Regions from separate parts of the Pseudomonas sp. R3-41 genome, predicted to be linked through region 2. Evidence: predicted binding sites of a transcription regulator. Region 2 holds the regulator's gene; each other region holds the start of a gene.
The links. Region 2 encodes FliA, which starts transcription of late flagellar genes. Its sites were predicted from a motif close to CTAAAGTTTNNNNNNNNNNNGCCGNTAA; they were not measured.
Positions count from the first base shown of each region.

Region 1: a site for FliA is predicted at 3,356-3,383, ahead of flgM (flagellar biosynthesis anti-sigma factor FlgM). Genes of this name have one in related genera too.
Region 3: a site for FliA is predicted at 2,809-2,836, ahead of M1D99_RS07395 (methyl-accepting chemotaxis protein). Genes of this name have one in related genera too.
Region 4: a site for FliA is predicted at 2,651-2,678, ahead of motA (flagellar motor stator protein MotA). Genes of this name have one in related genera too.

Region 1 is NZ_CP096421.1:1,698,208-1,703,574, forward strand. It holds gene M1D99_RS07660 (glutamine synthetase family protein) at 1-66, shown strand, start outside; gene M1D99_RS07665 (MFS transporter) at 137-1,492, shown strand; gene M1D99_RS07670 (flagellar brake protein) at 1,651-2,397, opposite strand; gene M1D99_RS07675 (flagella synthesis protein FlgN) at 2,490-2,957, opposite strand; gene flgM (flagellar biosynthesis anti-sigma factor FlgM) at 3,005-3,319, opposite strand; gene flgA (flagellar basal body P-ring formation chaperone FlgA) at 3,492-4,256, opposite strand; gene M1D99_RS07690 (chemotaxis protein CheV) at 4,335-5,261, shown strand; gene cheR (protein-glutamate O-methyltransferase CheR) at 5,320-5,367, shown strand, end outside.
Region 2 is NZ_CP096421.1:5,093,751-5,099,117, reverse strand. It holds gene flhF (flagellar biosynthesis protein FlhF) at 1-1,136, shown strand, start outside; gene fleN (flagellar synthesis regulator FleN) at 1,252-2,082, shown strand; gene fliA (RNA polymerase sigma factor FliA) at 2,079-2,822, shown strand; gene M1D99_RS21855 (chemotaxis response regulator CheY) at 2,990-3,361, shown strand; gene M1D99_RS21850 (protein phosphatase CheZ) at 3,380-4,165, shown strand; gene M1D99_RS21845 (chemotaxis protein CheA) at 4,194-5,367, shown strand, end outside.
Region 3 is NZ_CP096421.1:1,631,409-1,636,775, reverse strand. It holds gene M1D99_RS07400 (transporter) at 1-908, shown strand, start outside; gene M1D99_RS07395 (methyl-accepting chemotaxis protein) at 1,116-2,741, opposite strand; gene M1D99_RS07390 (hypothetical protein) at 3,020-3,163, shown strand; gene M1D99_RS07385 (hypothetical protein) at 3,201-3,431, shown strand; gene M1D99_RS07380 (MFS transporter) at 3,534-4,733, shown strand; gene arfB (alternative ribosome rescue aminoacyl-tRNA hydrolase ArfB) at 4,730-5,143, opposite strand.
Region 4 is NZ_CP096421.1:6,295,487-6,300,853, reverse strand. It holds gene asd (archaetidylserine decarboxylase) at 1-164, opposite strand, end outside; gene rhdA (thiosulfate sulfurtransferase) at 184-999, opposite strand; gene M1D99_RS27220 (HDOD domain-containing protein) at 1,042-2,580, opposite strand; gene motA (flagellar motor stator protein MotA) at 2,747-3,598, shown strand; gene motB (flagellar motor protein MotB) at 3,602-4,648, shown strand; gene rsgA (small ribosomal subunit biogenesis GTPase RsgA) at 4,869-5,367, opposite strand, start outside.

The DNA of each region.
Region 1 (5,367 bases), 3.4 Mb from region 2:
GAACTGACCAGTTTCTTTGACGAAATCACGCCCTGGGAGCGGCGTGTCCTCGCGGCCCAGGCCTAACGAACCGTCGCATTCGGGCTATCTTCAACGGATAGCCCTTACTTACCTCAAGGAGCCGCTCGGAACGCCGATGCGCCAAATCTGGAAACCTTTTCGAGCGCTTTATTTCGCCTCGCTGATGATGTTGATCGGCTCGGGCCTCTTGAGTACTTACCTGGCCTTGCGCCTGGCCGCCGACCATGTGGACAGCCTCTGGGTCGGTGCGCTGATGGCCGCCAACTATTTCGGCCTGGTGCTGGGCGGCAAGATCGGTCACCGGCTGATCGCCCGCGTCGGACACATCCGCGCCTACTCGGCCTGTGCCGGGATCGTCGGGGCGGCCGTGCTGGGCCATGGCCTGGTGAACTGGCTGCCGGCCTGGATCGTGCTGCGGATGATCGTTGGCCTCGGCATGATGTGCCAGTACATGGTCATCGAGAGCTGGCTCAACGAACAGGCCGACGCCAAGCAGCGCGGTGTGGTGTTCAGCGGCTACATGATCGCCTCGTACCTGGGGTTGGTACTGGGGCAGTTGATCCTGGTCATGCACCCGGCCCTGGGCCTGGAACTGCTGATGCTGGTGGCGCTGTGTTTCGCCCTGTGCCTGGTGCCGGTGGCGCTGACCCGGCGGATTCACCCGGCACCGCTGCATCCGGCACCGATGGAGCCGCGTTTCTTTATAAAACGCGTGCCACAGTCTTTGACCACGGTGTTGGGCTCGGGGCTGATCGTAGGTTCCTTCTACGGTCTGGCGCCGCTCTACGCCTCCCAGCAGGGCCTGAGCACCGAACAGGTCGGCCTGTTCATGGGTAGCTGCATCTTTGCCGGCCTGCTGGTGCAGTGGCCGCTGGGCTGGCTATCGGATCGTTATGACCGCGCACTGTTGATCCGCTGCTTCGCTCTGGCCCTGGCGGTGTGTGCATTGCCCCTGGCCATCTTGTCGAAGGTGCCGCTGGAAATATTGTTCGTCGCGGGGTTCTGCTGTTCGTTGGTGCAGTTTTGCCTGTACCCGCTGGCGGTGGCGTTTTCCAACGACCACGTCGAGGGCGATCGCCGGGTGTCGCTCACGGCGATGCTGTTAGTGACCTACGGCGTGGGCGCCAGTATCGGCCCATTGGTGGCCGGCGTGCTGATGAAGCTGTACGGCAGCCAGATGCTGTATGGCTTCTTTGCTTTGTTTGCGTTGGTGCTCGTGTGGCGGATTCGGCCGAAAGCGGTCACCAATCTGCATCAGGTCGATGATGCGCCGCTGCACCATGTGGCCATGCCGGACAACATGACCAGCTCGCCCTTGGTGGCGTGCCTTGATCCGCGGGTCGACGAGCAGGTCGTTCAGGAGCAAATGCAGACATCGCCCAATCCGGACGGGGAGCCTGAGCCAGCCGCCGAAGCCGCTGCGGAAACCGAAGAGCCCGAGGGCCCCAGTTTTACCCAGGCCAGGCCTTGAGCTTGAACACTGGAGAGCCAGTGTGGGAGCCGAGCTTGCTCGCGATGAGGTGAGCCCAAACACAACAACACTTGGATCGAAGTGAAACCGTCCAGGGCAGGCATAAAAAAAAACGGGCAGTCACCGCAAGGGACTGCCCTTTTTTTATGCCTTGAGGATCAGAGGTCGTCTTTGTCGAAGCGGCGGGCTTCGCGCTGGAGCTGGTAGACGAACCGCTCGACTTGCCGTTGCACCAGGCCGCTGATGTTGTGGAAGCGTACGCCGGCGAAGGTGGTGTTGAATCGTTCTTCGAAGTGCAGGTAGCGCAGCTCGACGGGGGCGGTCATGTTGCCAAACGGCAGGGCTGCGACGAAGCGCTCGTACACTTGGCCCAATTGCAGTCGCTCGGTGATATCGCCGTCGAAACGCAACTTGCAACCGGTGGCGGAAATGTCCAGCAGCTTGCCTTCTACGGGGGACTTCATCTTGTCGCCGCCCAGTTCAACGCTCACCAGTTGTGCCAGCTTCAAGGCGGCGCGGAAGGCGTTGCGACGTTGGTGGTAGACCACCTCGTCGGGCAGGGCGCCGCGGTAGCAGCGACCGTCGCTGGATTCATCGATGGTCAGCGGGCCCTTGCCATCCCACGCGATGCGCACGCCGTCATGGAAGCCCTCGACGCGAAACGGCTCGCCGGCCAGTAGGAAACGCTCGCCGTCCCGGGGAATCATTTCATCCAGGGCGATGGAGTTGGTCTCGCGATCGACATTGACCAGATAACTCTGAAAGCGCTGGGTACGTTCATGGAACGTAATGATCAGCGGGTCGTGGCTATCTTGCAGCATCCGCAGGTTGCCGGAGATTTCCAGGGGCGTGGTAAGGACCTTGGGTGGCTGCGGAGCATCATCCGCGTTTGAGGCATTGAACACGGTGGGTCAATCTCCAGGCAAAATACGACTACGAATGGCTAGCATTTTGCCAGCATGTTTCGCGCGTTGATAGAGCGAAGGCATAGTTCGTTTCATGCCTGGCTGAGCGGACGGTGCTTGACCATTCTGGCCGTCGAACCGCTGGCGTCATACAGTGTCGGGATCTCGCCGCCGTTGAGAATGCGCAATTGGTTGGCGGTGGCGGCCTGCTGCATCTGGATCGACTGGCCGTTGCGGGCGTTGGTGGCCTGGCATTGGGCGAGCAGGTCGTTGAGCACCTTGCTCTGGGACAGCAACTGATCGCCGACGGTCGACTGACCGGCCAATTGCTCGAGGCCGTCATGATTGGCGGGCAGGTTGAGGCTGGCGAGGATCTCGCTGCGCTTGCGGCCATGCTGGTCGAGCAAGATGATCAGTGCCTGTTTCTGCGCCAGGATGTTTTCCAGCAAAGGCATGTCACGACCGTGCAGGGCCACGGATTCGGCCTGCAATAACTCCAGCAATTGTTGCGCTGGTACGAAGTCGTCGATGATCAGTTGCAATAATTGAGTGTCGTGCATGGCTGGCCTTGGGTCTTAGCGTCCAAAAGCCTGGCGCAGGCGGCGGCCTAGCGCTGGGCTTCGAAGTTGAGCAGTTTGCTGGCTACGCGGTTGCTGTCGACTTTGTAGCTGCCATCGGCGATGGCTGCTTTCAACTCGGCCACGCGGGCGTTGTTGACGACAGGTTGATCGCGCAGCTTGTCAGTGAGCTTCTGCAACTGCTGAGCCTCATTGCTGAGGTGTACCGACTCCCCGTTGCTGACTTCGGCTGGCGTGGACAGCGGCGCGGATTTGTCGGTTTCGACGGTTTCCTTGGTGGCGCTGGTACGCGTAGTGCCTGTCAGCGGTGAAGAGCTGTTTAAACGATTGAAATCGATGACCATGGTAAAAAACCTCTGGGTATTTGGACGCTTGCCATGTTTTCGGCCATTCCCAAAAAAACTTTAGGCTCATTTATTCAATGAACGTGCGCACGTCTGCGCTTGCCTTTGCATAAGGCACAGTCTAGGGAACACCGGGATCAAGCGCCAGCTTTCTACCTCCTCTATCGGGTCATCACATCGCCACTTCCACTTGGCCTGGGGCCATCACCTGCGCCTTGATGACGCGCTGGGAGTTAAGGTTTTTTACTCGTATCTGTTCACGCATGCCGCCATTGGACAGGGCCTCGCCGGGCATCCGCACGGCCAGGGAACCGCTGCGGGCGGTGATGACCACCTGGTCGCCCTTGCGGACCACCTCGGCCTGTTCCAGGTGCACCAGGGTCACGACTTGGTCGGCGACCATTGGTCGGACAAGTTTCTGCCCGACGGCCTGATCGACCGAGGTCAGGAAACCCTGGGTGATCTGGCTGATGTCGCGCTCGCGCAACATGACGTCCTGGGGCTCGACGATCCCGGCCCGCTTGAGCGGACGGGTGGTGGTGACAATTTCCCGGAACAGGCGCACTTGAGCGGGCACGAACACCGTCCAGGGCGCGGCGCTGTCACAACGGACCTTCACCGTGACGCGACCCAGGGGCCGGGCCGGGCTCTCCAGGGAAGCAGTCAATTCCTTGTCACACATGGGCATGCGCAGGCGCGGGTCGAGCTGGTTGACTTCGATTTCGTAACGACCTTCGGTTTGACTGGTTGCCAGATAGTCTTCTACGGTGAATTCAAGAAAGCCCTGAGTGACGCCGATAAGGAGATCAGGCAAGGTAACCGGAACCGCCGCAAGGGCAGGACCGCCCGAGGTGAACAGGCAGGCAGCCAGCAGTGCACCGAGCCAGTGGCGGCAGTGAGTGGTCAGGCGTCGAGAAAATGTCGTTTGTGCGTTCATGCCGGTTCAATAGCAAGCCCCGTGCCGTTTAGTGATGAATGCGCGTCGGACACATTAGCGTTAGGTAGGAGTCAGGGCATGGCGGGAGTAATGGATTCGGTAAACCAGCGCACTCAGCTGGTCGGTCAGAATCGCCTGGAGCTGTTGTTGTTCCGTCTCGACGGCCAACAAATGTATGGGATAAACGTATTCAAGGTCCGCGAGGTGCTGCAATGCCCCAAGCTGACCCTGATGCCCAAGTCCAGCCCCGTCGTGTGCGGTGTGGCCAATATCCGGGGTGCGACCATCCCGATTCTCGACCTGGCGATGGCGACCGGTTCCGGTCGGCTGCTGGACCAGAGCAATCCGTTTGTGATCATCACCGAGTACAACACCAAGACCCAGGGTTTCCTGGTGCGCTCGGTGGAACGCATCGTCAACATGAACTGGGAAGAGATCCATCCGCCACCCAAGGGCACCGGTCGCGATCACTACCTGACGGCGGTGACGCGGGTCGATAACCAGTTGGTGGAAATCATCGACGTGGAGAAAATCCTCGCCGAAGTGGCACCCACGCCGGAAGCGATCTCCGCGGGCGTGGTGGACGCCGAGACCCAGCACAAGGCGATTTCGCTGCGGGTGCTGACCGTCGACGATTCTTCGGTGGCCCGCAAGCAGGTCACTCGTTGCCTGCAAACGGTCGGCGTCGATGTGGTGGCGTTGAACGACGGGCGACAGGCGCTGGATTACCTGCGCAAGCTGGTCGACGAGGGCAAGAAGCCCGAGGAAGAGTTCCTGATGATGATCTCCGACATCGAGATGCCGGAGATGGACGGGTACACCCTGACTTCGGAAATCCGCAGCGACCCGCGTATGCAAAAGCTGCACATCATCTTGCATACTTCGTTGTCCGGTGTTTTCAACCAGGCGATGGTCAAGAAGGTCGGTGCCGACGATTTCCTGGCGAAATTCCGCCCCGATGACCTGGCGTCCCGGGTCGTCGATCGGATCAAGGCAGCAGAATAAAGTAGAGGTCGGGTGCGTTGTGCGCCCGGCAAGTCAACACGATGAAAGAGGCGGTATCTTGTCTACGGGTAATTTGGATTTCGAACAGTTCCGGGTCTTCCTGGAA
Region 2 (5,367 bases):
CCAGCGCCCAGGCCGAACTGAGCCTGCGCAGCAGCGAAGGCGAAGGCGCGCCGGGCACCAATCGTCAATTGTTCGCCGGTCAGCCGCTGACCGCCGGCCTGCCGTTGACCGCCGCCGAACCGCTGATGGAACAGGTCCAGGCCGAACCGCGTCGTCCAGAGCCGGCACCTGCCGCGCCAGCCCGTGGGCTTGACCCGCGCGCCCTGGACTCGATGCGCTTCGAACTCAACAGCCTGCGCGAGCTGATGGAAGTCCAGCTCGGCTCCCTGGCCTGGAACCAGCTGCAAGGCAGCCGTCCGGCCCAGGCCAACCTGTGGCGTCGCCTGCAACGCATCGGCCTGTCCGGCCCGTTGTCCCGCGACCTGCTGGCGCTGATCAATGGTATCGAAGAGCCGCGCCAGGCCTGGCGCATGCTGCTGGCGCACCTGGCACGCATGATTGCCACGCCGGAAGTCGAGCCGCTGGAAGAGGGCGGGGTCATTGCCATGGTCGGTCCTGCCGGCATGGGCAAGACCACCACCCTGGCCAAGCTCGCCGCCCGTTATGTACTCAAGTACGGCGCCCAGAGCATCGCCCTGGTAAGCATGGACAGTTTCCGCATCGGTGCCCAGGAACAACTCAAGACCCTGGGCCGGATCCTCAATGTGTCGGTGACCCATGTGGATCCGGGCCAATCCCTGGCCCAGGCGCTGGAACCGCTGCTGCGCAAACGCGTCGTGCTGATCGATACCGCCGGCCTGCAAGCCAGCGATCCGGCCCTGCGCATGCAGCTCGAAAGCCTGGCCGGACGCGGTATCAAGTCAAAAAATTATCTCGTGTTGGCAACCACCAGCCAGAAACAGGTTCTAACCGCCGCATACCACAGCTACAAACGCTGCGGGCTGGCCGGCTGCATCCTGACTAAGCTGGACGAAACGGCAAGCCTGGGCGAGGTGTTGAGCCTGGCGATCGGTCATGAACTGCCGGTGGCCTACCTGACCGACGGGCCGCGGATCCCGGATGATTTGCATCTGCCGCGCCGTCATCAACTGGTCAGTCGTGCCGTGAGTGTGCAAATGCAGGAAGAACCCAGCGAAGAAGCCATGGCTGACATGTTCGCTGACATCTACCACAGCCCGACCAAGCAGGTCGGCTGAGGTAATCATGAATATTTTTTGTACCTACATCGATGGTCTGCCATGCATTGTTCCGTATGCGAACGCGCAGCCAGTAATGTGGCCTCCGTCTAAGAAGACAAGGTAAAGAACGAACATGGGCAGCATGCATCCCGTACAGGTGATCGCGGTGACCGGCGGCAAAGGTGGCGTCGGGAAGACTAACGTGTCAGTGAACTTGTCCCTGGCTCTGGCAGAGCTTGGCCGACGGGTCATGCTGCTGGACGCCGACCTGGGCCTGGCGAACGTCGACGTGTTGCTGGGGCTTACCCCCAAACGCACCCTGGCGGACGTGATCGAAGGCCGTTGCGAACTGCGCGACGTGCTGTTGCAGGGGCCGGGCGGGATTCGCATCGTGCCGGCTGCCTCCGGCACCCAGAGCATGGTTCACCTGACCCCGGCGCAGCACGCGGGCCTGATCCAGGCGTTCAGCGACATCGGCGATAACCTCGATGTGCTGGTGATCGACACCGCGGCCGGCATCGGCGACTCGGTCGTCAGTTTCGTGCGCGCCGCCCAGGAAGTGCTGCTGGTGGTCTGCGACGAACCGACGTCCATCACCGACGCCTATGCCCTGATCAAACTGCTTAACCGCGACTATGGCATGAACCGCTTCCGCGTCCTGGCCAACATGGCCCAGAGCCCGCAGGAAGGACGCAACCTGTTCGCCAAGTTGACGAAGGTCACCGATCGCTTCCTGGACGTCGCCCTACAATACGTCGGTGCAGTGCCTTACGACGAAAGCGTGCGCAAGGCCGTCCAGAAGCAACGTGCCGTTTATGAAGCCTTTCCACGTTCCAAATGCGCGCTGGCGTTCAAGGCGATCGCCCAAAAGGTCGATACCTGGCCGCTGCCGGCCAACCCCCGCGGGCATCTGGAGTTTTTCGTCGAGCGTCTTGTGCAACAAACAGCAGGGCCCGTGTTATGACAGCCAGCGGTTACAACCATCTCTACAAAAAATCGGCACGGGACGCCCAATACGAATTGATCGAGCGTTATGCGCCACTGGTCAAGCGTATCGCCTATCACTTGCTGGCGCGGTTGCCGGCCAGTGTCCAGGTCGAGGATTTGATCCAGGCCGGCATGATCGGCCTGCTTGAAGTGTCGAACAAATACGACGCCAGCAAGGGCGCCAGTTTCGAGACCTATGCCGGTATTCGCATTCGTGGGGCGATGCTCGATGAAGTCCGCAAGGGCGATTGGGCGCCGCGTTCGGTGCACCGCAATACCCGCATGGTCAGTGACGCGATTCGGGCAATCGAAGCTAAAACTGGGCGTGACGCTAAAGATCACGAGGTTGCGGCCGAACTCCAGTTGAGTCTCGATGATTATTACGGGATTTTGAACGATACCTTGGGCAGTCGCCTGTTCAGCTTCGACGACCTCTTGCAGGACGGCGAGCACGAAGGGCTGCATGAGGATAACGCGAGTGCTCACATGGAGCCGTCACGTGACCTGGAAGATGAACGTTTCCAGAGCGCGCTGGCGGATGCGATTGCCAATTTGCCGGAACGTGAGCGACTGGTCTTGGCGCTGTACTACGACGAAGAGCTGAACCTCAAGGAAATCGGTGAGGTCCTGGGGGTCAGCGAATCTCGGGTCAGCCAGTTACACAGCCAGTGCGCGGCCCGCTTGCGGGGCCGTTTGGGGGAGTGGCGAGCGCGCTGACAGGCAGTGTGGGGACACTGCGAGCGGGACTGGCATGGCGTTGCCGGGTCAGTTTCCATCCGTTGTGCTCCAGACCGTTGTCGAGTGTTGTGCCGGAATTGATTGAAATGGCGCGTCCAGGTGCTGGGCGCGTTTAAGACTGCTTGGAGGTCGAATTGGACAAGAACATGAAAATCCTCATCGTTGATGACTTCTCAACGATGCGGCGGATCATAAAAAACCTGTTGCGTGACCTTGGGTTCACCAACACGGTCGAGGCGGATGATGGCGTCACAGCCATTCCGGTCCTCAACAGCGGGAGCATCGACTTTCTGGTGACTGACTGGAACATGCCCGGCATGACCGGTATCGACTTGCTGCGCCATGTGCGCGCCGACGAAAAACTCAAGCACCTCCCGGTGCTGATGGTGACTGCCGAAGCCAAGCGCGAGCAGATCATCGAAGCGGCCCAGGCCGGTGTAAACGGCTATGTGGTCAAGCCCTTCACGGCCCAGGCGTTGAAAGAGAAGATCGAAAAAATCTTCGAACGCATCGGTTAACGGCGCCACGGGGGAGCTATGGACAACGAATCTTCAATGGGCGATTTCGAATCGACCCTGAAAAAACATGCCCGCGAACTGGTCGACAGCCTTGAAAAAGGTCGCTTTGGCGATGCGGTTCAAATGATCCATGAGCTCAACCAGACCCGTGACCGTGGTCTGTATCAGGAAGTGGGCAAGCTCACGCGTGAACTGCACAGCGCGATTGTCAATTTCCAGATCGACCCGCACATGCCGCAGGCCGAGGAAGTCTCGCAGATCACCGACGCCACCGAGCGCCTGGGCTATGTGGTCAAGCTGACGGAGGCCGCGGCCAACCGCACCATGGACCTGGTGGAAAGCGCAACACCGCTGGTCAATGGCCTGAGTGAAGAGGCCCAGGCCTTGAGCACCGACTGGGGCCGGTTCATGCGTCGCGAAGTCGGTGCTGAAGAATTTCGGGAGCTGGCCCGTCGGGTCGACGGTTTCCTGACGCGCAGCAGCAACGAAAACCGCGCCGTGGCCAGTAACCTCAACGACATTCTGCTGGCCCAGGACTATCAAGACCTGACCGGCCAGGTGATCAAGCGTGTGACCCAACTGGTCACCGAAGTGGAAAGCAACCTGCTCAAACTGGTGCTGATGGCTAGCCAGGTCGACCGCTTTGCAGGCATCGAACACGACCGTGAAGCGATACTTGCTGAAAAAGATCCACAAAAACATCTCTCTCAGGGTGAAGGTCCGCAAATTCATGCCGATAAAAGAGAAGACGTTATGTCCGGTCAGGACGATGTGGACGATTTGCTGTCCAGCCTTGGATTTTGATTTAGCCCTATTTTAGGAGCAGCCATTAATGAGCTTCGGCGCCGATGAAGAGATCCTTCAGGATTTCCTGGTTGAGGCCGGCGAGATTCTAGAGCAACTGTCCGAACAGCTGGTCGAGCTGGAAAGCCGACCTGATGATGCGGATCTGCTCAATGCAATTTTTCGCGGTTTCCACACTGTAAAAGGAGGCGCCGGCTTCCTCCAGCTCAACGAGCTGGTGGAGTGCTGTCACATTGCCGAGAACGTGTTCGACATCCTGCGCAAGGGTGAGCGTCGCGTTGATTCGGAATTGATGGACGTGGTGCTCGAAGCGCTGGATGCGGTCAACAGCATGTTCAGCGAAGTGCGCGAGCGCTCGCCGATTACCCCGGCCACCCCCGAGCTGCTCGCCGCGCTGGCACGCCTGGCCGAGCCGCAATCGGCTGACGAAGCCGCGCCGGTTGCCGAGGCAGTGGTTGAAGAACCGGTCGCCGAAGAATCGGGCGACATCACCGATAATGAATTCGAACAGTTGCTGGACTCCCTGAGTGCCGTCAAGGCCCAGGCCGAGGCACCGGCCGCTCAGGTTGCGCCGGCTGCACCGGCCAGCAATGGGGCTGGCAGCGACGAAATCACCGATGCCGAGTTCGAGTCGCTGCTCGACCAGCTTCACGGCAAGGGCCAATTCGCGCCAGATGCCGTTGTCCCGCCAGCAGCCCCGGCCGCCGCGAAAGCGGCGGGCGACAGCTCGGACATCACCGACGACGAATTCGAAGCCTTGCTCGACCAGTTGCATGGCAAGGGCACCTTTGCCGTTGACGCCCTGGATTCGGCCATCGCTTCGGCACCGACGCCGGCCAAACCTGCTGCCGCTGCCGCAGGCAGCGACCTGATCAGCGACCACGAATTCGAATCGCTGCTCGATGAGCTGCACGGCAAGGGCAAGTTCAGCGAGGTCGGTACCGCTTCCGCCGCGCCTGCCGCCGCCAAGACGGCCGCACCGGCGGCCAAGGCCGCGCCCAAACCCGCCGCCAAGGCACCGGAACCCAAGGCCGAGCCCGCCAAGCCTGCCGCTGCCGCCGCCCCGGCGCCAGCCCGTGCTCCAGCGGCTGCGCCAGCGGAAAAACCGGCCAGCGAAGCCGAGACCACCGTTCGGGTCGATACCGCGCGCCTGGACGAGATCATGAACATGGTCGGCGAACTGGTGCTGGTGCGTAACCGCC
Region 3 (5,367 bases), 3.4 Mb from region 2:
AAAGCCTGCAACAACCGCAAGACGCCGACGAATTCCTCTGGCTGCACCTGAACCTGGCCCACGCTGCCTGCGAGCGCTGGATGAAAAGCCATCTGGCCTTGCCCGAGGAATTCTTCGAAGCCCTGCACGAAGGCTCGCGATCGACCCGTATCGAACACGTGGACTCGGCACTGCTGGCGGTGGTGAACGATGTGGTGTTCAACCTCAGCAACCTGGTGTCCTCGGATGTCTCCACCTTGTGGGTGTGCGTACACAGTCGACTGATCATCAGTGCGCGCCTGCAACCCTTGCACTCGGTCGACAAGCTGCGCTCATCGGTCAAGGCCGGCGAGTGTTTTCGCTCGCCGCTGGAATTGCTGGTGCATCTGCTGCGCGACCAAGGCGAAGTGCTGACCCAGATCGTGCGCAAGACCAGCCTCAGCGTCGACCAGATCGAAGACCAACTGCTGTCTTCGCGCGTGTCCAACAACCGCGCCGAGCTGGGCAGCCAGCGCCGCGTGCTGGTACGCCTGCAACGCCTGCTGGCCCTGGAGCCGGGCTCGTTGCTGCGCCTGCTCAACCGCCCGCCGCAATGGTTGCAGAAGGAAGACGTCAAGGAGCTGCGCAAGTCGACCGAGGAGTTCGCCCTGATCATCAACGACCTCACCGCCCTGGGCGAACGGATCAAATTGCTGCAGGAAGAGATCGCCGCCAACCTCAACGAACAAAGCAACCGCACGCTGTTCACCTTGACGGTGGTCACGGTGCTGGCGTTGCCCATCAACATCATTGCCGGTTTCTTCGGCATGAACGTCGGCGGCGTGCCTCTGGCCGAAGATCCCGAGGGCTTCTGGATCCTGGTAGCGCTGGTGGCGACCTTCACCGTGATCGCAGGCCGATGGGCCTTTCGCAAGCGTCGCGATTATTGAGGGTGATGCCCTGCTGGCTGCTACTCCAGATTTTCATGAGCTTTTGTGGCGAGGGAGCTTGCTCCCGCTCGGCTGCGCAGCAGTCGTAAAATCTGCCAACCATCTTATGCCTGATGCACCGCGCTGAATGGTTTTGGGGCTGCTATGCAGCCCAGCGGGAGCAAGCTCCCTCGCCACAGGTGGGTGTACTGCATCAGGAACATACGGTCAGGCACTCAACCGCGCCGTCACTTCATTCAACTGCCCGGACAACCCGTGCAGATCCCGACTGGCCGCTTCGGTGCGCTGTACGTTATCCAGGTTGGTACTGGCAATGCAGGTGATTTCAGTCAGGTTGCGCGAAATATCCTCGGCCACCGAGGTCTGCTCTTCCGCAGCGGTGGCGATCTGACGGTTCATGTCGCGGATCGCTTCCACCGCCTGGGTGATGCGTTCCAGCATCGCGCCGGCCTGAGTCACCTGCTCGACACTTTCCTCACTGCGCGACTGGCCGCTTTCGATGGCCTGGGCCGCGTCCACCGCGCCTGTTTGAACCGTCTGGATGATCTGGTTGATCTCGATGATGGACGACGCCGTGCGCTGGGCCAGGCTGCGGACTTCATCGGCGACCACCGCAAAACCACGCCCGGCCTCACCCGCCCGTGCGGCTTCGATGGCAGCGTTGAGGGCCAGCAGGTTGGTCTGCTCGGCGATCCCGCGGATCACTTCCAGCACCTTGCCGATGCGTCCGCTGTCGGCTTCCAGGCGCCGGATCACCGTGGCGGTGTTGGCAATTTCGCCACGCATTTGGGTGATGGTGTGGATCGTGCCCTGCATCACTTTCTCGCCCTGCTGCGCCGAATGATCGGCATCATCGGCAGCCTGCGCCGCATCGGCGGCATGCCGGGCAACTTCCTGGGCGGTGGCGGACATCTCGTTCATCGCGGTCGCGACTTGATCGGTGCGTTCGAATTGCTCGCTGGTGCCTTGGCTCATCAGGCTGGCAATCGCATTGAGCTCACCGCTGGCGCTGTCCAGCTCCGTGGCACTGCGTTGCAAGCGTGTGAAGGTTTCAGCAAGGAAATCGCGCAGCGTATTGGCCGCCAGGGCCAGGTCGCCCAACTCATCCTGGCGCGTGCTCGTGACACGCTCGGCGAAACGCCCGCGGCTCAGTTGAGTCACGTACGCGATCAGGTTACGGATGGGCTGCACCAGGTTGCGGTTGACCAGCCACACACTCAACAACCCGACCAGCAGCCCTGAGGCGAGCATGATCACCGTACCCAGCATGATCGTGCGGTCGGCACCGGCACTGATCATTGCCGATTGCTCATCGCCCAGCTTATGCAGCTCAACCACCAACTCGCTCATCTGCTCACTGGCCGCGCGGTCCACACCCTTGACCGCGGCATCGCCCGCCGCCGCGTCGCCGCCCGCCGCCACAAACGCATCACGGCCCTTCTGGTAGGCCGCGCCCAACTTCGCATGTTCGCCCCGCAGACGCTCGATACGTGTCTTGATTTGCGCCGGGACACCTTCGTGGGTCGTCAACTGGCCAAGGACGCCCTGGACATCGCTCTGGCGTGCCTCGAATTGCTTCCAGTATTTATCCAGGTCCGCTGGCTGCTTGCCGCGCAACAGGACGTTTTTCCACTCCTGGACCTGCACCTTGAATTGCAGGTTGGCCTCGTCGATCAATTGCGACGCACGCAACGGACCGTCGAGCAGTTGGCGATAATTCTGGATACCATCGGAAAGGAAGTGAAAGGACGCCAGGGCGATCAGCAACATGGCCAGCAGGCTGCCGCTGAGCAGGGCGAGAATCTGGGCTCTCAGGGATTTTTGTAGAAACATGGAGTCGATCTCTTCAAATAAAGAACCTCCATGACCAGGGTCCACTGTTACAACGGAATGTGGAGAGTCATCGGCCTGTACGGGGCGTTCTTGAGCGGTGGCGACCACCGGTATCGGGATCGTTCTTGCTGACTGGACATGACCTGTCCAGACAATCCCTTTTGTCGGCGCGATGGGATTTAAAAGTCTTTTTGTCATTTCTCCTGCTGTATCCTGCCCAGGCTTTGTAAAAGCGCGGATCTACCAGATCTATCCACAGACTTTGCGAGGAGCGCGAAATGCACGAGATCCCTAATCTCCCCTTCCCAAGCCTGCACGACACTGAGCAGACGACCACGCTACAAGCCGGAGGGCAACCTGACGCCCAGCAACCCGAGCCCAAGGAAGCCACTGAACGCCGCCAGGCCGACAGCGAAGACTGATTGACCCGTACCACCAGACCGTGTGGAAAGCGCTAAGATGCGCTTTCCACACTGCCTGAATCCCGAGCGCCCCATGACCGATGACACCCCTCCCTTCAGCGAAGCCCAGGCCAGCGTCCTGATCGGCACCGCCGAGAAAATGGTCGAGATCTGGACCCGCCTTCCCGCCGAGAAACAAGCGGCCCTGCTGGCCCGGTTTGGCAGCGAAGAAAACGCCATCGCCGCGCTGGTGACCACGCGCCTGGTCAGCGAACAGAACGACCGCTGAGCCACCATTGGGCAAATAGTTTTACTTTTCCCCGCCCGGACGCCACGGTCGCCGTTATCATAAGCAGCCTATCTATCCAGCTGCTCCGTGGACCTTTTCCCCATGTCAGATTCCCAGCGCCCCCTGGCGGTCACGCTGCAAGTCGTTTCCATCGTCCTGTTCACGTTCATCGGCTACCTGAATATCGGCATTCCCCTGGCCGTGCTGCCCGGTTTCGTCCACGGCGAGCTGGGTTTCGGCGCGGTGATCGCCGGGCTGGTGATCAGCGTGCAATACCTGGCCACCCTGCTCAGCCGTCCTTACGCAGGACGAATCATCGATAACCTGGGGAGCAAGCGCGCGGTGATGTTCGGCCTCGCCGGCTGCGGGCTGAGCGGTGTGTTCATGCTGGCGTCGGCCTGGACGCCCCACCTGCCAACGTTCAGCCTGATCAGCCTGCTGATCGGTCGCCTGGTGCTGGGCAGTGCCGAAAGCCTGGTGGGGTCGGGTTCGATTGGCTGGGGCATCGGCCGGGTTGGCGCGGCAAATACCGCCAAGGTGATTTCCTGGAACGGTATCGCCAGTTACGGCGCGCTGGCGATCGGTGCGCCGTTGGGGGTGTGGCTGGTCAACGTGTTGGGGCTGTGGAGCATGGGCGCCAGCATCATCTTGCTGGGCCTGCTGGGACTGGCATTGGCCTGGCGCAAGACTGCTGCGCCCATTGTCTCTGGCGAACGCCTGCCGTTCATGCACGTGTTGGGGCGTGTGCTGCCACACGGCTGCGGTTTGGCCCTGGGTTCCATCGGGTTTGGCACCATCGCGACCTTCATCACCCTGTATTACGCCACTCAGCATTGGGATAACGCGGTGCTGTGCCTGAGCCTGTTCGGCGCCAGCTTCATCGGCGCGCGCCTGCTGTTCGGCAACCTGATCAACCGCCTGGGCGGCTTTCGCGTGGCGATTGCCTGCCTGTCGGTGGAAACCCTGGGGCTCTTGCTGTTGTGGCTCGCACCGGATGCCCATTGGGCCCTGGCGGGCGCGGCGCTGAGCGGTTTCGGCTTTTCCCTGGTGTTTCCGGCGCTGGGCGTGGAAGCGGTCAACCTGGTGCCGGCCTCCAGCCGTGGGGCCGCGGTGGGCGCTTATTCACTGTTCATCGATTTGTCGCTGGGGATCACCGGGCCGCTGGCCGGTGCGATTGCCGCAGGCTTGGGCTTTGCCTCGATCTTTCTGTTCGCTGCCCTGGCGGCCCTGGGTGGGTTGGCCTTGAGCGTCTACTTGTACCGGCAGGCGCCTCGGTACCGTGAAGCGCGGGAAAAGAACTAGAAGTCCACCTTGCCGCGGCCGGCCTTGATCGAGCCGCGCTTGGTCTTGGATTCCAGGCGACGCTTTTTCGACCCCAGGGTCGGCTTGGTCGGACGGCGCTTCTTTTCGACCTTGGTGGCGCTGAGGATCAGTTCGGTCAGGCGCTCCAGCGCGTCGGCGCGGTTCTGTTCCTGCGTGCGGTATTGCTGGGCCTTGATGATCAATACACCGTCGCTGGTAATGCGACTGTCGCGCAGCGCCAGCAGCCGCTCCTTGTAGAACTCGGGGAGCGACGAGGCCGGAATGTCGAAGCGCAAATGCACGGCGCTGGAAACCTTGTTGACGTTCTGCCCCCCTGCCCCCTGGGCGCGGATGGCCGTCAGCTCGATCTCGGCGTCCGGGATGTGCACGGTGTTGGAAATGACCAGCATGGAAGGTGTCCGGTGTCAGGGCCCACAGGATACCGCGAATCCCACAGACCTGTGGGAGCGAGCCTGCTCGCGATAGCGCAGGCACAGTCGATACAGATCTCGCCTTTGATGGCCTCTTCGCGAGCAAGCCCGCTCCCACATTGGATCTGCAGTGCTCGCAGAATGTGTGTTCACCGCCGAACCTTGTGGGAGCGGGCTTGCTCGCGAAGAGGCCGGTACATCCG
Region 4 (5,367 bases), 1.2 Mb from region 2:
TCCACCAGGGCCTGGGACATGTCCACTTGGTAGCGCTTGGCAAACCACGTGGTGAAGGCGTTCTTGAACCAGCGCACGCGGCATTCGGCAATGCAGCCGGCCAGCCGCGACAGCAGGTGGTGGGGCAGCAGGTATTGGGTGAGGATGAATAAACGGTTTTTCATTAACTGTCCTTAAGAACCTTCAAAGCTCGATGGGTGTGTCGGGGTGGTTGCCCCATTCGCCCCAGGAACCGGCATAGCCTTTGACCCGTGGATAACCGAGCGCCTTGGCCACCAGGTAGGTGAAGCCAGAGCGGTGGTGAGTCTGGCAGTGGGTGATGATTTCTTTATCAGGGGTGATGCCCAATCGTTCGAGGATTTGCGGCATGTCTTTGCGGATGCGCAGGTTGCGCGCCTTGTCCATGCCGGCGGTCCATTCGAAATTGACCGCACCGGGAATGTGTCCGCCCCGGGCCGCGACGACTTTTTCGCCGGAGTATTCCAGCGGGCCGCGCGCGTCCCAGATGGCCAGGTCGGCAGCGCCGAGACGGCTTTGCAGGTACTCACGGGTGGCGGTGGGCGCGTCGTGCAGTGTCAGGCTGACCGGCCCACCAACGGGCGCAGGGACGTCGATGGACACGGGCAGGCCCTCGTCCAGCCACGACAGCAAGCCGCCGTCGAGGTAGTGGTAGTTCCCGTGGCCGATCACGTCCAGCAGCCAGATAAACCGCCCGGCCCAGCCGCCGCCTTCGTCGTCATAGACCACGTAGACCGCATCCGGGTGGTGCCCGAGCTCACCGAAGAGGGCTTCAAGGTCGGCCTTGGCCGGCAGCAGGCCCGGCGCCGGCGGTTGGCCGAGCTGGGTGCGCTTGGGGTCGACGAAACGTGCGCCAGGGATATGCCCGGTGCCGTAGCGGGCGGCGCTGGTCAGGTCCACCAGAATCAGTTCGCGGGCGTCGAGGCGCGGCAGCAGCTCGCTCGGCTCGATCACCAACGGCAAGCCAGAGAAGTCAGGCATGTGAGGTCTCCAGGGGCGCAAAGGGAAAGGATTGTATCAAGTTCAGCGGCCGCGGTTGGTAAAGGTATGCAGGGCCCTTTCGATGCATTGCACGGTTTTGCCGAAGGCTTGCACGGTCACGTCCGAGAACGGCCCGCCGCCCTGGTCCACCGCCACCAGCATGATCACCCGGCCATTGCAGGTCAGTGAGCGCAACAGCAGGTGTTCGCCGCGGAACAGGCTGCGCAGGCCCGGCGGTAATAGCGCCGAAAACTGCGCGTTGTTGTCCGGGTTCAGGCGAACCTGGGCCTGCTGGGCCAGTAATCGTTGCAAGATTTTGCTCTGGCTGATGGTAAAGCTCATGGCCGCAGCTTCCTTGGGCAAACCGGCGGTCTGGTGAGCGCGCACGCTGGTCTGGCTGCGGTCAGCCATCAGGATCATCACCCGGCGCATGCCACAGGCCACCAGGGCGTCCCGTGCCGACGTGGTCAGGTGCATGGCGTTGAGGAAGGGGCTCGGCTCCACCAGCATGGCGGAACATTGCTTGCGCCACTGGCTCAGGTCCTGGGCGCTGGGCGGCGCGGCGGGCAGCAAGCCGGGGTGGATACGGCGGCTGCCCCAAGGCCAGATCAGCGCCACGGCCGGGTGCCAGAGGTCCGGCATGGCGTGATGACGTGCGCTGTTGGCGGCTTGTTGGTGCAACTGCTGCTGGATTTCATCCATCGACATTTGCAGATACAAACTGGTGAGGTACTGCCAGCGAGTGTTGTGAGGGCTGTCCCAGGCCTGCTGCGCCGCGAGGGCCAGGCCGTTGGCCAGCAACACGGTGTTGGCCGGCTGGTTGAGCCAGCGCCGCAGGGTTGGGTCGTCGTCCAGGCGATTCTGCTGGCGCAGCGGATGTTCGCTGTCCCGGGCGATGCGCAGGACTTTCACCAGTTCGCGGCGTTCGTTGATCAACAGGCGATAACCTTGCGCCACCCAGATCGGCAAACGCCAGGTCTCCACCAGCGCCAGGCAGATCTCCAGCAGGCGGACGCCGAACAGTTCGCGCTCGACCTTGCGTGCGGACTCGCCTTTATGGACGACCCGCAATTCCCATTCCCCGAGCAACCGTGGGTGAGTCAAGGCCAACGGCCAGAGCGGCGACAGGAACAACAGGCTGCCCCAGTGGATGTCTTGCCACAGCCGCGCCAGGCGGCTGGCGAAAAAACCATTGGCCTGTTGCGTGGCGTGCTGGCTGATCAATTGCAGTTGGCGCAAGGCAACAGGGATTTCGTGCCCCGGCAATGACGGCAGGCGGGCGAGCAACTCCTCGGTGCGCTTGAGGCCGAGGCGGTTGATGGCCACTTCGAGATTTTCCGCAGGCTCAGCGAGGCTGCCATGGGTGTGATGGTTGGCCTCGCGGATGACGCTCAGGGCCAGCGCGGGGCTGTCCTGCATCAGGTCGGCGATGTCGCGCAATGAGCGACGGCTATCGGCGAGGGCCTTGCAGACCAGGTCGTGGCTGGCCTGGGGCACCGGCAGATGCACGCCGTTGAGCAGCTTCACCCAGCCGTCGAGGGTGGTCGGTCGGGGCGTTGGAACCTTGGTTTCGTTAGTCATGGCTGGACGTGATCATCGTATGAATTCTCTACGCCCGGAACGGGGCTAATTGGCTTTTCGCCAGAACAGCCTATAGTCTGGCGCAGTTTTGCCGATAAGTAGAAGAAGAGATTTTTCAGCTTCCGAATATGACCTTGAACCCGACTTAAGTAAGTACTTTCTATCTATGGCTAAAATTATCGGCATCATTGTCGTGTTCGCGAGCGTGCTCGGCGGATACGTGCTCTCCCACGGCAAGATCGCCGCCCTGATTCAACCCTTCGAGGTGTTGATCATCGGTGGCGCGGCCCTCGGTGCATTCTTGCAGGCCAACCCCGGCTATATGACGATGCACGTGCTCAAGAAGTCCTTGAGCATGTTCGGCTCGCGTTTCAGCCACACCTTCTATCTGGAGGTGCTGGGGCTGATCTACGAAATCCTCAATAAAAGCCGCCGCGAAGGCATGATGGCGATCGAAGGCGACATCGAAGACGCCGCCGCCAGCCCGATTTTCGCCAAGTATCCGTCGGTGCTGAAGGATGACCGCATGACGGCGTTCATCTGTGATTACCTGCGCATCATGTCGTCCGGCAACATGGCGCCCCATGAGCTCGAAGGCCTGTTCGACATGGAACTGTACAGCCTCAAGGAAGACCTGGAGCACCCGTCCCACGCGGTCAACGGCATCGCCGACGGCATGCCAGGCTTCGGTATCGTCGCGGCGGTATTGGGGATCGTGGTGACCATGGCCTCCCTGGGCGAAGGCGACCAGGCGTCCATCGGCCTGCACGTGGGTGCGGCGCTGGTAGGTACCTTCTTCGGTATTTTGGCTGCCTATGGCTTCTTCGGCCCGCTGGCCCATTCCCTGGCCCATGATGCCAAGGAAGAACTCAACGTCTACGAAGCCATCAAGGCTTCCCTGGTGGCCTCGGCCTCGGGCATGCCGCCATCGCTGGCGGTGGAGTTCGGTCGCAAGGTCCTGTACCCGGCGCACCGTCCAAGCTTCGCCGAGCTGGAACAAGCGGTTCGCGGTCGCTAAGTCATGGAAAATAACCAGCCGATCATCGTCAAGCGCATCAAGCGCATTGCCGGCGGGCACCATGGCGGTGCCTGGAAAATTGCCTTCGCCGACTTTGCCACGGCGATGATGGCGTTCTTCCTGGTGCTGTGGCTGCTGTCCACGGCAACCCCGGAACAGAAGATCGCCATCGCCGGTTACTTCAAGGACCCGGTCGGCTTTTCCGAAAGCGGCACGCCCTACATCATCGACCTGGGCGGCTCACCGACCCTGGCGCCGGACACGACCCTCAATCCCGAGGTCAAGTCCCAGCCCCAGCCCGACAAGGTCACGGTGGATTCCGAGCAGGTCGAGGGCATGGCCGAGCAGGTCGAGCGCGAGCGTTTGGAGTTGCTGCTGCAGGAATTGCAGAACAAGGTCGAAGAGAACCCGGAACTGCAGAAGTTCAAGGACCAGATCCTGTTCGAAATTACCCCGAATGGCTTGCGCATCCAGATCATGGACGCCGAGAACCGGCCGATGTTCGATTCTGGCAGCGCACGTCTGAAGCCTTATTTCGAAGATATCCTGCTGGCCATGGCCGACACCATCAAGGCGGTGCCGAACAAAATCAGCATCAGTGGTCATACCGATGCCAAGCCTTACATCGGTAAGGGTGACTACGGAAACTGGGAATTGTCCGCCAACCGCGCCAACGCGGCCCGTCGCGCCCTGGTGGCCGGCAGCTATCCGGACGAGCAGGTGGCACGGGTGGTCGGTTATGCCTCTTCGGCGCTGTTCGACCGCAAGGACCCGTTCAACCCGGTCAACCGGCGCATCGACATCGTGGTGTTGACCAAGAAGGCGCAGAAAGCCATCGAGGGCTCACAAACCGACGATCCGGCGCCCGATTCGGTTCCGGGTGAGGGTGCACCGGGTGAAGTGCCAGCTCCACAGGCTATACCAGGTGCAGCGGTCGATCCGAATGCGTTGCCGGCGGACCAGCAACCCGTACCGGCCCATGAGTTGCGCGAGCGCCTGAACCTGTTCGACGACGCGGCGCCGAAGCCGGCCGAACCGCCGGCGCAGTGACCCACAAAAAAGCCGACCTCGATGTCGGCTTTTTTGTGGGTCCACTGTTTACTTGAGGATTGCTTGCCTTTGTGGCGAGGGAGCTTGCTCCCGCTCGGCTGCGCAGCAGTCGCAAGACCGGACAACTCGGTCTGGCTGGAGACTGTTGGGGCCTGCTTCGCAGTCCAGCGGGAGCAAGCTCCCTCGCCACAAGAGTGATCGGCTTGATACTGCGTGCAGGTCAGTAGCTGCTTTCCGGCAGGCTGGCGATGATCGAGCGGTAGCTGTTCATCCGTTGCTGATGCACGCGACCTTCTTCCAGGGCCTTGAGCAGGGCGCAACCGGGTTCGCGGTCGTGCTTGCAGTCGCGGAAGCGGCAGGTACCGATCAGCTCGTTGAACTCGATGAACCCGGCTTCGACATCGGCCCGGCTGACGTGGCCCAGGCCGAATTCGCGGATACCCGGCGAGTCGATCAGTTCACCGCCACCAGGGAAGTGGAACAGCCGCGCCGTGGTCGTGGTGTGGGTGCCTTGGCCGGACAGCTCGGACAACGGCCCGACGCGGGTCTCGACTTCCGGCAGCAGGCTGTTGACCAACGAAGACTTGCCGACGCCGGACTGGCCGACGAACACACTGATGCGCCCGTCCAACTGCTGTTGCAATTGTTCCATGCCGTTACCGTGGTGGGCCGAGACTTCCAGCACCGGATAACCCAAGTCCCGGTAGACCGACAGCAGG